Regions from separate parts of the Phytohabitans houttuyneae genome, predicted to be linked through region 2. Evidence: riboswitches for the same ligand, from Rfam matches in the RefSeq annotation. Region 2 holds a riboswitch; the other holds the start of a gene.

Region 1 (6,201 bases), on a different contig from region 2:
TTCCCACGCGGCTTCGCCCGGGTGGCGGGTCATCTCCGCGTACGCGTACGCCAGCGCCTCCAGAGCGCGGTCGAGCGCGTGCGCGCCGCCCGCCTGGAACGCCATCACGAACGCCTGCCCGCTGGTGAACTGCACCGCGTTGGCAAGCTCGAAGACGTGCTGGTGCAGCCGCGCCAGGATCTCCAGGCACACGCCGGCACGCACCTGGGGGCCGGCGTCGCGCCAGGCCGGCAGCGCGGCCACGGCAGCCTCGACGAGCGCGCCGGCCTCGGCGTGCGGGTACGTCACCGCGAGCTCGACGCCGAACGGGCTCGCCTCCGTGGCGATCCAGCCGTCGGTGCCGGGCTGGTCGAGGGGGAAGCGACCGTTGAGGTACGCCCGGAAGGCGGCCTCGCCCTCGGCGGCGGCCGTCTCTCCGTACACCCGGGGGCTGGGCGACTCAGGGTAGGCCGACCAGTAGCCGCGCTCGGTGATCGCGGCGAGGGCACGCTCGAGGGTGCCGGCGTGCTTGTCGTACAGGTTGCGCGGGGTGTCCGTCATGCCGCCATCATGCCCCAGCCAGGGCGTGATGCTAACGACTATGCCGAGGTGGCGGCCGGTACGCCCGATAGGTCGTGCTGCCAGTTCTGCCAGCCGTCGACCGCCCGGAAGCCCATCGCCTCGTTGATCGAGATCATGTGGTCGTTGACGTCCGCGTTCCACGTGTCGATCGCCCGCAGGCCCGGCTCGTGCGCCCGGGTGTACCCGAGGTTTTCGAGCTTGACGACCGTGCCGAGGCGGTGACCCCGGTGGGTGGGATCGACGATGGTGATCTGCTGGAAAGCGTGCCAGTCGACGGTGCCGGGGAAGTCGATCGTGGTGAACGCGACGACCCGGCCGCTCTCGTCGTGCCGCACCGCCGTGTTGTACCGGCGACGGCCGCGGGCCGCGACCACGGCGTCGATCGCCCTGATCCGGTCGGCGTCGATCTTTTCGGCCTCCCAGTCGAGCTCGCCCATCGGCGCGTCGGTGAGCAGCCGCCCGTCGAGGTACGCGATGTCGTCGATGATCTCCTCGGGCGTGGCGCCCCGCCACTGGACCAGCGAGTAACCGGCGGCCCGCTCCCATGCGGCGGCCAACTGCCGCTCGAGCCCCGCCTCGTCGACCGAGGTGACGTCGAGACGGCGGCGCACGTCGGTCAGCGCCCCCTTCGCGCCCATGGCGATGGCGAAGCCTGCGCCCGCCTCGTCGCGTACGGCGCCGCCGGGAAGCGTCTCCACGGACATGCCCATCGCCCGCTTGCGGCCCACGCTCTGGATCACGTCCTGTGCGTACTCGTACAGCGCGCGGCCCACGCCCCGCCGACGGTGCTCGGGGTGCACGCTGAGGTCGACCTCGGCGTTGTCGAGGTTGTCCAGCTGCGGCATCTCGATGACCACGAAGCCCACACCTTCGCCATCGACCGTGGCCAGCGCGCGCTCGAAGGCGGTGGCGGGCCACGGGTGGCGCAGCTCGGCGAGGAAGCGCTGCCGACCCACGGGCGGGAAGTCCGGCACGTCCGCGGCGAGCACGGCTTCAACGATCTGATACGCCTGCTCGACGGCCTTGTCGTCGGCCGGATCCATGGGCGTGACGGCGATGTCCATGTCACCGAGGGTCCCTCGACGGGACGCTCATCGCGACCGAATTACCTGGACAGTTTGGTCGGGAGGGACGGTCGCACAGCGCCTCCGGCGCTGGGACGTTAGAACAAAGCCTACGGCGACCGCCCTCCCGCACGGAGCATCCTGCGTCGTCCGGATGGCGCCGTCAAGTCCCCGGTGCGGTGTTTTCTCGACGGACGGCAAATTCACGACTACGGAATGCAACTCCCATCCCACCGCGAGACGCGCTACCTGCGTTTCCCTCCGTGGTCGCGCTCCCGCGCGCTGTAACCGGGAATCGCGTTCTAGGACTCCAGGAGGCCGGCCTCGCGGGCACCCCGGAGCGAGGGCTTGATCCGGTACGTCGGGCCGACCTGCTCAGCGACCGCATCGATGGTCTTGAGGCCCTCGCCGGTGTTGAAGACCACCGTCTCGGCGTCCGGGTCGAGCTTGCCCGACTCGACGAGCTTCTTCAGGACAGCGACGGTCACCCCGCCGGCCGTCTCGGCGAACACGCCGGTCGTCCGGGCGAGCAGCTGGATAGCGTCGCGGATCTCGTCGTCGCTGGCGTAGTCCATCCAGCCGCCGGTGCGCCGCACGGCCTCCAGCGCGTACAGCCCGGCGGCCGGGTCACCGATGTTGAGCGACTTGGCGATGCCCACCGGCTTGACCGGGATGATGTCGCTGACCCCGTTGTGCAGGGCGACCGCGATCGGGTTGCAGCCGGCCGACTGTGCACCGAAGACGCGCCACCCGTTGGCCGGCGCCTCGACAAGGCCGATCTCGACAAGCTCGCTGAACGCCTTGTCCACCTTGGTCAGCAGCTCGCCGCTGGCCATCGGGATGACGACCTGCTCAGGCAGGCGCCAGCCGAGCTGCTCGGCCACCTCGTACCCGAGGGTCTTGGAGCCCTCCGCGTAGAAGGGCCGCACGTTGACGTTGACGAACGCGGTGTCCTCGAACTCGTCCGTCTCGACGAGCTCGCTGCAGAGCCGGTTGACATCGTCGTACGACCCTTCGATCGCGACGAGATCGCCGCCGTACACAGCGGTGGTGACGACCTTGCCGGGCTCGAGGTCACCGGGGATGAAGACGATGGACGGCACGCCCGCCTGTGCGGCGTGCGCGGCGACCGAGTTGGCAAGGTTTCCGGTGGAGGCGCAGGCAAACCGGGTGAAGCCCAGCCCTCGCGCCGCGGTGAGTGCCACCGAGACCACCCGGTCCTTGAACGAGTGTGTCGGGTTGGCGCTGTCGTCCTTGACCCACAGCGACCCACGCAGGCCGAGCTCGGCCGCGAGCCGGGGTGCGGAGACGAGTGGGGTGAGGCCGGGGTCGAGGGTCACCCGGCTGGCCGGGTCCTGCCCGGTCGGCAGCAGCGCCGCGTAGCGCCAGATGTTGTGTGGCCCCGCTTCGATCTGGGCCCGGGTTACCCGCGCGAGCGCGGCCTGGTCGTAGGCCACCTCGAGCGGGCCGAAACACTCGTAACAGGCGTGCTGGGCGGCGAGTGGGTACTCCTTGCCGCAGCCGCGACAGACGAGTGCGCGAGCAGGGCTGGAGAGCACCGGGGCGTCAGAGGTGGTGGTGGTCGTAGCGTCGAGTGTCGACGGCATCGAGGGCGTCCTCTCATCTTTCCCCTGCGCCGCACCGTGCGGCGGGGACGGAATTGGCACCTGTCCCGCAGGACTCACCGTCGAGTCAGTGCGGGGTGGTTGCCGGGGCGTCATCGGGCCGTATCCCTCAGCCCCTCTGGATGAGGTATTCAGTTGTGCGTTCTCCGGCACAGTGTACGGGGCGAAACGCCTTACCGCGCCTTTCCGGTGATCTGCCTCACGAGACCACGTCCTTGCGGGTGAAGCGCCAGAACGCGAGCGACCAGAAGAGCGTGGCGTACGCCACCGCGGAGATGCACCCCTTGACGATGTCGTCGGACTGCACAGGGGTCGACAGCAGCCCCAGCCACGCGTCGCTGTAGTGGGTGGGCAGGAACGAGCGGATGCTCCCCAGTGCGGTGATCTGGTCCAGGATGCTGGAGAGGATGAAGAGCAGCACCGCGCCGCCGACCGCGCCGAGCGGGGCGTCGGTGAGCACGGACAGCAGAAACGCGAGGCCGGCGACCACGAGCAGCCCCACCGCGAGGTAGCCGAGGATGCCGAGCAGCCGCAGCAGCCCTTCGCCGGCGGGTATCTCGGCCGCCACGGTGCTGCGCAGCGGTGACCAGCCGTACCGCAGGGTGCCCACGAGCAGGGCGGTGCCGGCGAGCACGACGAGGGCGACGGCCGAGTAGCCGAGCGCGACGACGAGCTTGACCGCGAGCAGCCGGGCCCTCGGCACCGGCACGGCTAGCAGGTACCGCAGGCTGCCCCAGCTCGCCTCGCTGGCGACGGTGTCGCCGCAGAAGAGCGCCACCACGACGGTGAGCAGGAAGCCGGCCGAGACGAAGAGCGTGAACAGCGTGAAGTTGAGCCCGCCCGACGTGGCGAGGTCGATCAGGCTGGCGAACTCGCCGCCGCCGTTGTCGTCGTCGCCGCCGCTGTCGAACTGGAAGGCGACCAGCACGATCAGCGGCAGCAGCACCATGAAGCCGAGCGCGAGCTGCGTGCGCCGACGGGTGGCCTGCCGCCGCCACTCCTGCCAGACCGAGAGGGTACGGCCGGGGCGGTAGCCCGCGGCCGCGCCGATCGTCGCAGTGCTCATCGGTCGCCACTCCCCCGCGAGTTGTCGCCCACCAGGGCCAGGAACGCGTCTTCGAGCCGCCGCCGGGGCACCACCCGGTCGACGCCGACACCGGCGCGGACGAGCTCGGCCACCACCTCGCTGCGCGCGGTGCCGTTGATGTCCACCACGAGCCCGTTGGGTCCGTCGCCGGTGACCGAGCGCACGCCGGACAGTCCCTGGAGCACCGCCTCGGCGGCATCCACGTCGGAGACGTCGAGCCGTACCGTCGGCGAGTCGCCGACGATGTCCTCGACCGGGCCGGACGCCACGATCTCGCCCTTGTTGACCACCACCGCGTGCGTGCAGGTCTGCTCCACCTCGGCGAGCAGGTGGCTGGAGACGAGCACCGCCCGACCGCCGGTGGCGTACCGCTTGAGCACCCGCCGCATCTCGGCGATCTGGGGCGGGTCGAGCCCGTCGGTCGGCTCGTCGAGCACCAGCAGCTCCGGCTGGCCCAGCATGGCCTGCGCGATGGCCAGGCGCTGCTTCATGCCGTGGCTGTACTTGCGCACCTTGCGGTGGATCGAGTCGCCGAGCCCGGCGATCTCCACGGCCTCGTCGAGCCGCGCGTCCCGCTCCGGCCGGCCGGTCGCCCGCCAGTACGCCCTCAAGTTGTCCAGGCCGCTCAGATGCGGCAGGAAGCCCGGCCCCTCGACCAGCGCGCCGAGGCGGGACAGCACCGGCGAGCCGGACACGAGCCGGTGGCCGAAGACGTAGATCTCGCCACCGCTGGGCTGGGTCAGGCCCATCAGCACGCGCAGGGTGGTGGTCTTGCCCGCGCCGTTCGGACCGAGCAGGCCGACGACCTGGCCCCGCTCGACCTTGAAGTCCACATTGGATACCGCTACGAAGCCGTCCGCGTACTCCTTGCGCAGTTGGCTGACCACGAGCGGCGTCTGCGCGTACTCCTCCCGGATTGTCGAATCGGCGCGGCGGTGCCGGCGCCGCACGACCAGGAGGACCACCGCGAGCCCCAGCAGCACGGCGGCGATCAGCCCGGCGAGCACCCAGCGCCACAGCACCGCTGTCGTGGGGATCGGCTCGCCGGTGACCGTCGGCACGGTGATCCCGTCCCCGCCGAGGGCGACCGTGTAGAGGGCGGGCTCGGCCGGCGTGGCGTACCCCTGGTCGGAGGTGGCCACGACGACCCGCAGCCGGTGTCCGGCCTCGACCCGCCGCACGATCGCCGGCAGCGTCACGGTGACCGCGCGCGCCTGGGCGGGGTCGGCGGGCAGGCCGGTCAGCCGTACCGGGGCGACGATGCCGCCGGGAAGCGTGGCGGCGCCACCCTCGTCGACGTCGTAGAGCTTGACGAAGAGCACCGCCTCGCCGGTGGGCGACGCGGCGCGGATGGAGACGGTGGGTGCACCCGCGATGTCGACCGCCGAGGCGAGCGGCTCCGACTGGAAGATGGCGTGCTGCCCGGGCAGGTCGCCGATCAGCCCACCCACCTCGGAGGCGGCGCTGACCAGGCCACCCCCACCCGGCACGGTGGAGATGGCGGCGGGGTTGCCACCCGGCGGGTTGGCGATCGGCTGCGGCGGGCCGGCCAGCGCCACCCGCTCCGTGGCCGTGCCGGCGAGGCCGGGGTAGTCGTCGGCCGAGTAGCCGTTGGTGACGAGGCCGCGGTCCATCGCGTCGAAGCCGGCGACGCGCGACCAGGTGAAGCTGTTGGCGGGCGCGTCGCCCTCGCCCTTGACGTAGTGGTCGAGCCACTGCCCGGTCAGAAATCGCACCCTGTCGCGGTCGGTGCGGGGACCGTCGCCGCCGTCGTGGCCACCGGTGAACCAGGCGACGCGCACCGGCGTGCCGTTGGCCGCGATGCCACGCGCGTTGGCGTCCGCCTCGGAGAGCGGGAAGAGCG
Region 2 (6,201 bases):
GTGCCCGGCGGAAACTTGCTGCGGTCCAGGCCCGGGTCGTCGAGCTTTTCGAACAGCTCGCCGCAGTAGGCGCCGGCGTAGATCCAGCTCATGTTGGCCAGGTCCCAGATCGTCTTGCCCGCCTTGACCATGGTCCGGACCTGGGCGATCTCGGCGGGCGTGACGTTTGTGAACTGGGTGCCGGTCTGGGCGGTGAACGGTTCCTGCAGGGCCTTCTTCTCGTCCTCCTGGAACTGGCCTCCGGTGCTCGCCCAGGTGAGCTTCTGCTCGCCCGTGCCGCTGTCGCCGCTGTCACCACCCGCACCACAGGCGGTCACCAATAGAGCACTCACCGCAACCACTGTGACGAAACGAAACGTCCTCATTTATTTCGCCTTTTCTCGATCGGGAACCGCCGCGCGTTCCCGCTCACGGATAACCCTCTGGGCCGGCGACTTCCCGGTCAGTGCGTATTGATTGCCGGCGCCGGCCGCGGTGTCAGTCCGCCGCGCCTTCGAGCGGATTGCTCAACCGCCGGCTGATCGTTTCCGCGCCCGCGAGCAGCGCACGCGCCATCGGGCTGTCGCTCCCCTCGGGCACGAACTGTGCGATGCCCACAATGGCCAGCGTGGCGACGACCCGGCCGGCCGGATCCCGGACCGGCGTGGCCACCGCGCTGACACCCTCGGTACGGCTCGCCCGGAACGAGATCCCGGTCCGGCGAACCTCCGCCAACTCTTCTTCTGTCGCGTCCGCCGCGCCCGCGCCGAACCGGTACAGCGACTCGCCCCGGAAGGCCCAGAAGACGACCGCCTGGGCCGTGCTGGGGCCGAGCCGACTCCCGACCTTGATCGACACGTGCGCCGTCCGGCTGCTGTCCTCGTGCACCCGCGCCACGACCGGAGACTGGCCGTTCCACACGCTGAGCACGACCGTCTGGCGCATCCGGACGCTGATCTCTTCCATCACCGGCCCGGCCAGGTCGGTGACCCCGAGCCGGGACAGCGCCATGGTCCCCAGTTCGGCCAGCAGCACGCCGAACTCGTACCGGTTTCGGTCCCGCCGCTGCAGCAGGCTGTGGTTTTCCATTGACGCCAGGTACCGGTGGGCGGTGGACTTACCCACGCCCAACTCCTCCGCGGCCGACACCAGGTCGATGGTCCCGTTGGACGCCAGTAGCCGCAGCAACTGGACGACGCGCGAGACCACCTGGATGTCCCCACTGGCGATCTCCAGGCCGTCGGCGACGGGCCGTGGACCGCGGGACGTGTTGGCCATCGGTTTCCCTTCCTCGTCACCTCGGGCGCCGTCCCGCATTGCGGGGCGACCATCCAGCTATCCGGTACGGCGAATCTAGGTGATCACGCCGGAGGCCTGTCAAGGCCTTGAACAAGATTTCCGTCGGATTTCGCAGAAGTTAGATCTTGGGCAAGGCAGCACCTTGACGGGCCGGCCGCAGGGGCCTAGCCTCGCTGCTCATCCTGGATAGCAGGATGCCCACCCCGGCAGACGGGATATCGCATGGACCTGACCGCTGTCGTGACCGGCGCCGCCCGGGGCATCGGCCGCAGCGTGGTGACCCGACTGCGCGAGGCCGGCTACCGCGTGGTCGCGGTCGACATCTCGCCTTCCGTGGCCGAGCTGGCCGCGGACGGGATCGTGCCGCTGCAAGCCGACGTGTCGGCAGCCGAGGCGCCACAGGCCGCGGTCGACCGCGCGGTCGAGGCGTTCGGCCGGCTCGACCTGCTGGTCAACAACGCCGCCCGCTTTCTGCGGCGGCCGATCCTCGACACCACCGACGCCGACTTCGACAACCTCTTCGCCGTCAACGTCCGGCCCGCCTTCCGGTTCGCCCGCGCCGCACTGCCCCACCTGACCGGCACCGCCGGCTGCATCGTCAACGTCGCCTCGATCTCGGGCCTGGTCGGCATCGCCAACCAGAGCGTCTACGCGATGACCAAGGGCGCGATCGTCCAGCTGACCCGCCAGCTCGCGATCGAGTACGCGGGCCGCGGCGTGCGGGTCAACGCGGTCGCGCCGGGCGCCGTCGACACCGAGTTCATGGCCGAGGCCCGGGCGGCCGACGCCGACCCCGCCGCCAGCCTCGCCGTCACCCTGGGCAACCACCCGATCGGCCGCATGTCGACCGCCGACGAGGTGGCGCGGGCGATCGCCTTCCTGGCCGCGCCCGAGTCCGCCGGCATCACCGGCACGATCCTCAGCGTGGACGGCGGCTACGTGGCCCGCTGACCGTCTAGCCCGGTGTGGCCGCACCCCGACCGGTGCGCCGGTTCACTACCCTGCCGAACAGCGGCGGGACCGCCGCCCACCGAGCGAACGCGGAGGTACCCAGGGTGTCCGAGCAGGCGCCGACCATCACGCCCGGGCCGGACAGCCCGCCGGCCGCCGATCCCGTCCCCGCGCCGCGGCAGGCCGAGGCGGACTCCTCGCCGGATCAACCGGCCGGCGACGCGACCTTCGACACGTCCGGGCCGGGCCGGTTCGGCAAGCCGGGGGCGCCGCTGTCGCGGTCACCGTTCGTCATCGGGTTCACGGCGGGGCTGGGCCTGCTCCTGGCGTACACGATGTTTCTGCTCATCCAGGACGCCGCCTCGATCCTCATCCTCATCTTCATCGCGCTGTTCCTGGCGATCGGCCTCAACCCGGCCGTGGTCCGGCTGCAGCGCTGGGGCCTGCCCCGCGGCCTCGCCGTCGCCGCGGTCGGGCTCGGCGTCCTGGCGCTGCTGGCCGTTGGCGCGCTCGCGCTCGTACCGCCGGTGGTCACCCAGACCGGCGCGCTGGTGGAAAACCTGCCCGACTACATCGACCAGATGCGCCGCAGCGAGACCCTCCGTGAGCTGAACGAGCAGTACCAGATCATCGACCGGCTCCAGTCCGCCGCCACCGCCTCCAACATGACCAAGGCGGCCGGCGGCGTGCTCGGCGGCGCCCAGGTGGTCTTCGGAGCCGTCTTCAACATCCTCACCGTGGTCGTACTGACCATCTACTTCCTGTCCGCCTTCGACCGCCTGCGGCTCGGCGCCTACAAGCTCGTGCCCGCCTCCCGCCGCCCCCGGGTGCAGGCGATCGGCGACGAGATCCTGGCCAAGGTGGGCGCGTTCATGGCCGGCGCGCTCGCCATCGCGCTGATCGCCGGCGTGTCCACCTGGGTGTTCCTGATGATCGTCGGCGTGACGTACCCGTTCGCCCTCGCCGTGGTCGTCGCCGTCTGCGACCTCATCCCCCAGGTCGGCGCCACCCTCGGCGCCGTGGTGGTCAGCGCCGTCGCGTTCGCCACCAGCAGCGTCAGCGTCGGCATCGCCTGCGTCGTGTTCTTCATCGTCTACCAGCAGCTCGAAAACTTCGTCATCTACCCCAAGGTGATGCGGCGCGCGGTCAAGGTCAGCGACCTGGCCGCGATCCTCGCCGCTCTGCTCGGCATCGCCCTGCTCGGCGTGGTCGGCGCGCTGATCGCCATCCCCGCGGTCGCCGCCGTCCAGCTCATCGTCCGCGAGGTGGTGCTGCCCCGACAGGAGCGCGGCTAGCCATGCAAATCCAGGCACGCGTACCGCTGGTCTGCACCTACGACAGCGGCGCCGACGCGGCATCACCTGGACATCGAGGTTCGACAACGCGGCGTGGGCCGAGCCCATCGTCGAAGACCAGTAGCTCGCCCACAACTGGTCGGAGCCCGGCAGCCGCGCCGCGGGTGCATCTCAACCTGGGCGCACCGATGCGCCCAGGAACCGATCCGTGGCCCCATACGCGGCTGGCCGTACCTGGTGAAGGGCCGTCCCTCCAACGCCGCGCGGTCCGGGGGTTGGCCGGCAACCGCGGAGGGTGAGGCCGCGGGAGCAACGGTCCGGACCACCGCGGACATCGCGGTAGCTCGCAATATCGTCGGGCTATCTCGCTGTGAGCAGCGCCAATCCCTCATTGCTGGCCACCGACCCGGTCTCGGCGGACAGCGCGGCCACGACGCGGTCGATGTCGCTGTCCGTGGTGCCCAGGCCGAAGCTGATCCGCAGCAGGGCGGCCGGACCCGTGGCGCAGCCGCCCGGCCGCGTGGCGCCGGTCAGGCGGCGGGCGAGCGGGTGTGCGCAGAACTGCCCGGCGCGCACCCCCACGCCGTGATCCGCGCCGAGCCGGTCGGCGACCGTGGCGGCGTCGTGGTCGGGCAGCGCGAGGGAGACGATGCCGACCCGCGGGTGGGTGTCGCTGAAAAGGCTGACGGGCACGGCGGCCGGTACGTCCGCCAGGCCGGCCTGCAACCGTGCCAGCAGCTGCTGCTCGCGGGCGTGGAGGGCGTTCCGGTCGGCGGCGGCGAGGGCCTCACAGACCGCGGCGAGGGACACGGCGCCGAGCAGGTTCGGGGTGCCGCCCTCGTGGCGTGCCGGGCCGGTCGCCCAGGTCACGTCGCCGGCGTGGTCGCCCACGGCCGCGCTCGCGCCGCCGCCGCGCAGGTAGGGCTCGGCGGCGTCCAGCCAGTCGGCGCGGCCTACCAGCGCGCCGGCGCCGAACGGGGCGTACAGCTTGTGCCCGGAGAAGGCGAGGTAGTCGGCGCCCAGCGCGTCGAGGTCGACGGGCCGGTGCGGGGCGAGCTGCGCGGCGTCGACGGCCACGCGGGCGCCGTGGGAGTGGGCCACGGCGGCCAGGCGGCGTACCGGCCAGAGTTCGCCGGTCACGTTGCTGGCGCCGGTGACCGCGAAGAGCGCCGGCCCGGCGATTCCGGCGAGTGCCCGGTCGAGCAGTGCGACCGCCGTGTCCGGGTCGGGTGGCGTGGGGAGGCGTACCGCGTTCGGCCACGGCAGCAGGTTGGCGTGGTGCTCACCGTCGAACACGACCGTGGTGGTGCCGGCGGGCAGCGCGTGGGCGAGCAGGTTGAGCGCGTCGGTGGTGTTGCGGGTGAACACCACCGTGTCGTCCGATCGTGCGCCGGTGAAGTCGGCGACCGCCTGCCGGGCCCGCTCGTACTCCAATGTGGACCGTGCCGACCGCGCGCCGGCGCCGCGGTGCACGCTGCCGTACCAGGGCAGGAGTCGCTGTACCGCGTCGGCGGCGGCGCGGGCGCACGGCGCGGAGGCGGCGTAGTCGAGGTGGGCGAAGCGGACGGTGGCGCCCGACCGCAGCCGCACGGGCAGGTCGGCGCCGACGATGTCCAGCGTCATGGGGGTGACCTCCGAGGCTCACGCTTACCCGCGGCGCGGCTCGGCCGAGGGTCTGGTCGTCACCCGGGGCACCCCACCGTGAACACGAGGGTTGCCGGCCAGCGAGCCGGGGCTTGGCGCTGGCACTCTTGACCTTTCGCGATCATACAAGACCGCGGTGCGGGAGGATCGACCGGTGAAGTGGATAGCGCCCGCGTTCGGCGGGCCGGAAGTGCTCACCCTGGTCGAGGACGAGGTTCGGTCGCCCGCCGCGGGTGAGGTGACCATCGACGTACGCGCCGCGGGCGTCAACCCGGCCGACTACAAGCACCTTGCCGCCGCGCGCGGCCCCGACCGGCCGCTGCCGCTGAGCATCGGGTACGAGGTCGCCGGCGTGATCAGCGCGGTCGGGCCGGACACCACGATCGGGTCCGGCGGCGGCCTGATCGGCGACACGGTCGTGGCGTTCCGGATCAGCGGCGGCTACGCCTCGCGGGTGACCGTGCCGGCCAAAGACGTCTTCGCCAAGCCCGACACGCTGGACTACCCGGCCGCCGCCAACCTGCTGCTGGCCGGCACCACCGCCGCCGAGGCGCTGCACGTCACCGGGGTACGGGCCGGCGACACGGTCCTCGTGCACGGCGCCTCCGGCGCGGTCGGCGTCAGCGTGCTGCAGCAGGCGCGGCTCATCGGCGCCACCGTGGTCGGTACCGCGAGCGAGCACAACTTCGCCGTGGTGCGCGGCTTCGGCGCGGAGCCGGTGACCTACGGGCCGGGCCTTGTCGACCGCGTGCGCGCCGCCGCGCCGCGGGGCGTCACCGCGGTCATCGACACCGTCGGCACCGACGAGGCCCTCGACTCCACGGTGGAGCTGCTGCCCGACCTGGGCCGCGCGGTCACCATCGCGGCGTCGGAGCGCACCCGTGCGGCCGGCGTCACCGCGATCGCGGGCGCGCTGCCGGACAGCGCGGCGTTCCGGGACGCCGTCCGGCCCCGGCTGCTGGCCTTGGCCGCGCAGGGCAAGCTCGTCGTCCCGGTCGCCCGCACCTTCCCGCTCGAGCAGGCCCGCGAGGCT

The links. A riboswitch is a leader RNA that binds a small molecule or an ion and turns the genes downstream of it on or off. The one in region 2 is predicted to bind S-adenosylmethionine.
Region 1: it holds a riboswitch for S-adenosylmethionine, as region 2 does, so the genes downstream of both, thrC (threonine synthase) here and Phou_RS38925 (aminotransferase class V-fold PLP-dependent enzyme) in region 2, are expected to answer to the same signal.

Annotation. Positions count from the first base shown of each region.
Region 1 covers NZ_BLPF01000001.1:4,671,356-4,677,556, reverse strand. The annotation lists gene paaN (phenylacetic acid degradation protein PaaN) at 1-540, opposite strand, end outside; gene Phou_RS21565 (GNAT family N-acetyltransferase) at 579-1,625, opposite strand; gene thrC (threonine synthase) at 1,928-3,232, opposite strand; SAM riboswitch class I at 3,243-3,379, opposite strand; gene Phou_RS21555 (ABC transporter permease) at 3,450-4,316, opposite strand; gene Phou_RS21550 (alpha/beta fold hydrolase) at 4,313-6,201, opposite strand, start outside.
Region 2 covers NZ_BLPF01000003.1:885,790-891,990, reverse strand. The annotation lists gene Phou_RS38945 (extracellular solute-binding protein) at 1-332, opposite strand, end outside; gene Phou_RS38940 (IclR family transcriptional regulator) at 478-1,257, opposite strand; gene Phou_RS38935 (SDR family NAD(P)-dependent oxidoreductase) at 1,501-2,229, shown strand; gene Phou_RS38930 (AI-2E family transporter) at 2,334-3,524, shown strand; gene Phou_RS38925 (aminotransferase class V-fold PLP-dependent enzyme) at 3,885-5,147, opposite strand; SAM riboswitch class IV at 5,163-5,281, opposite strand; gene Phou_RS38920 (quinone oxidoreductase family protein) at 5,323-6,201, shown strand, end outside.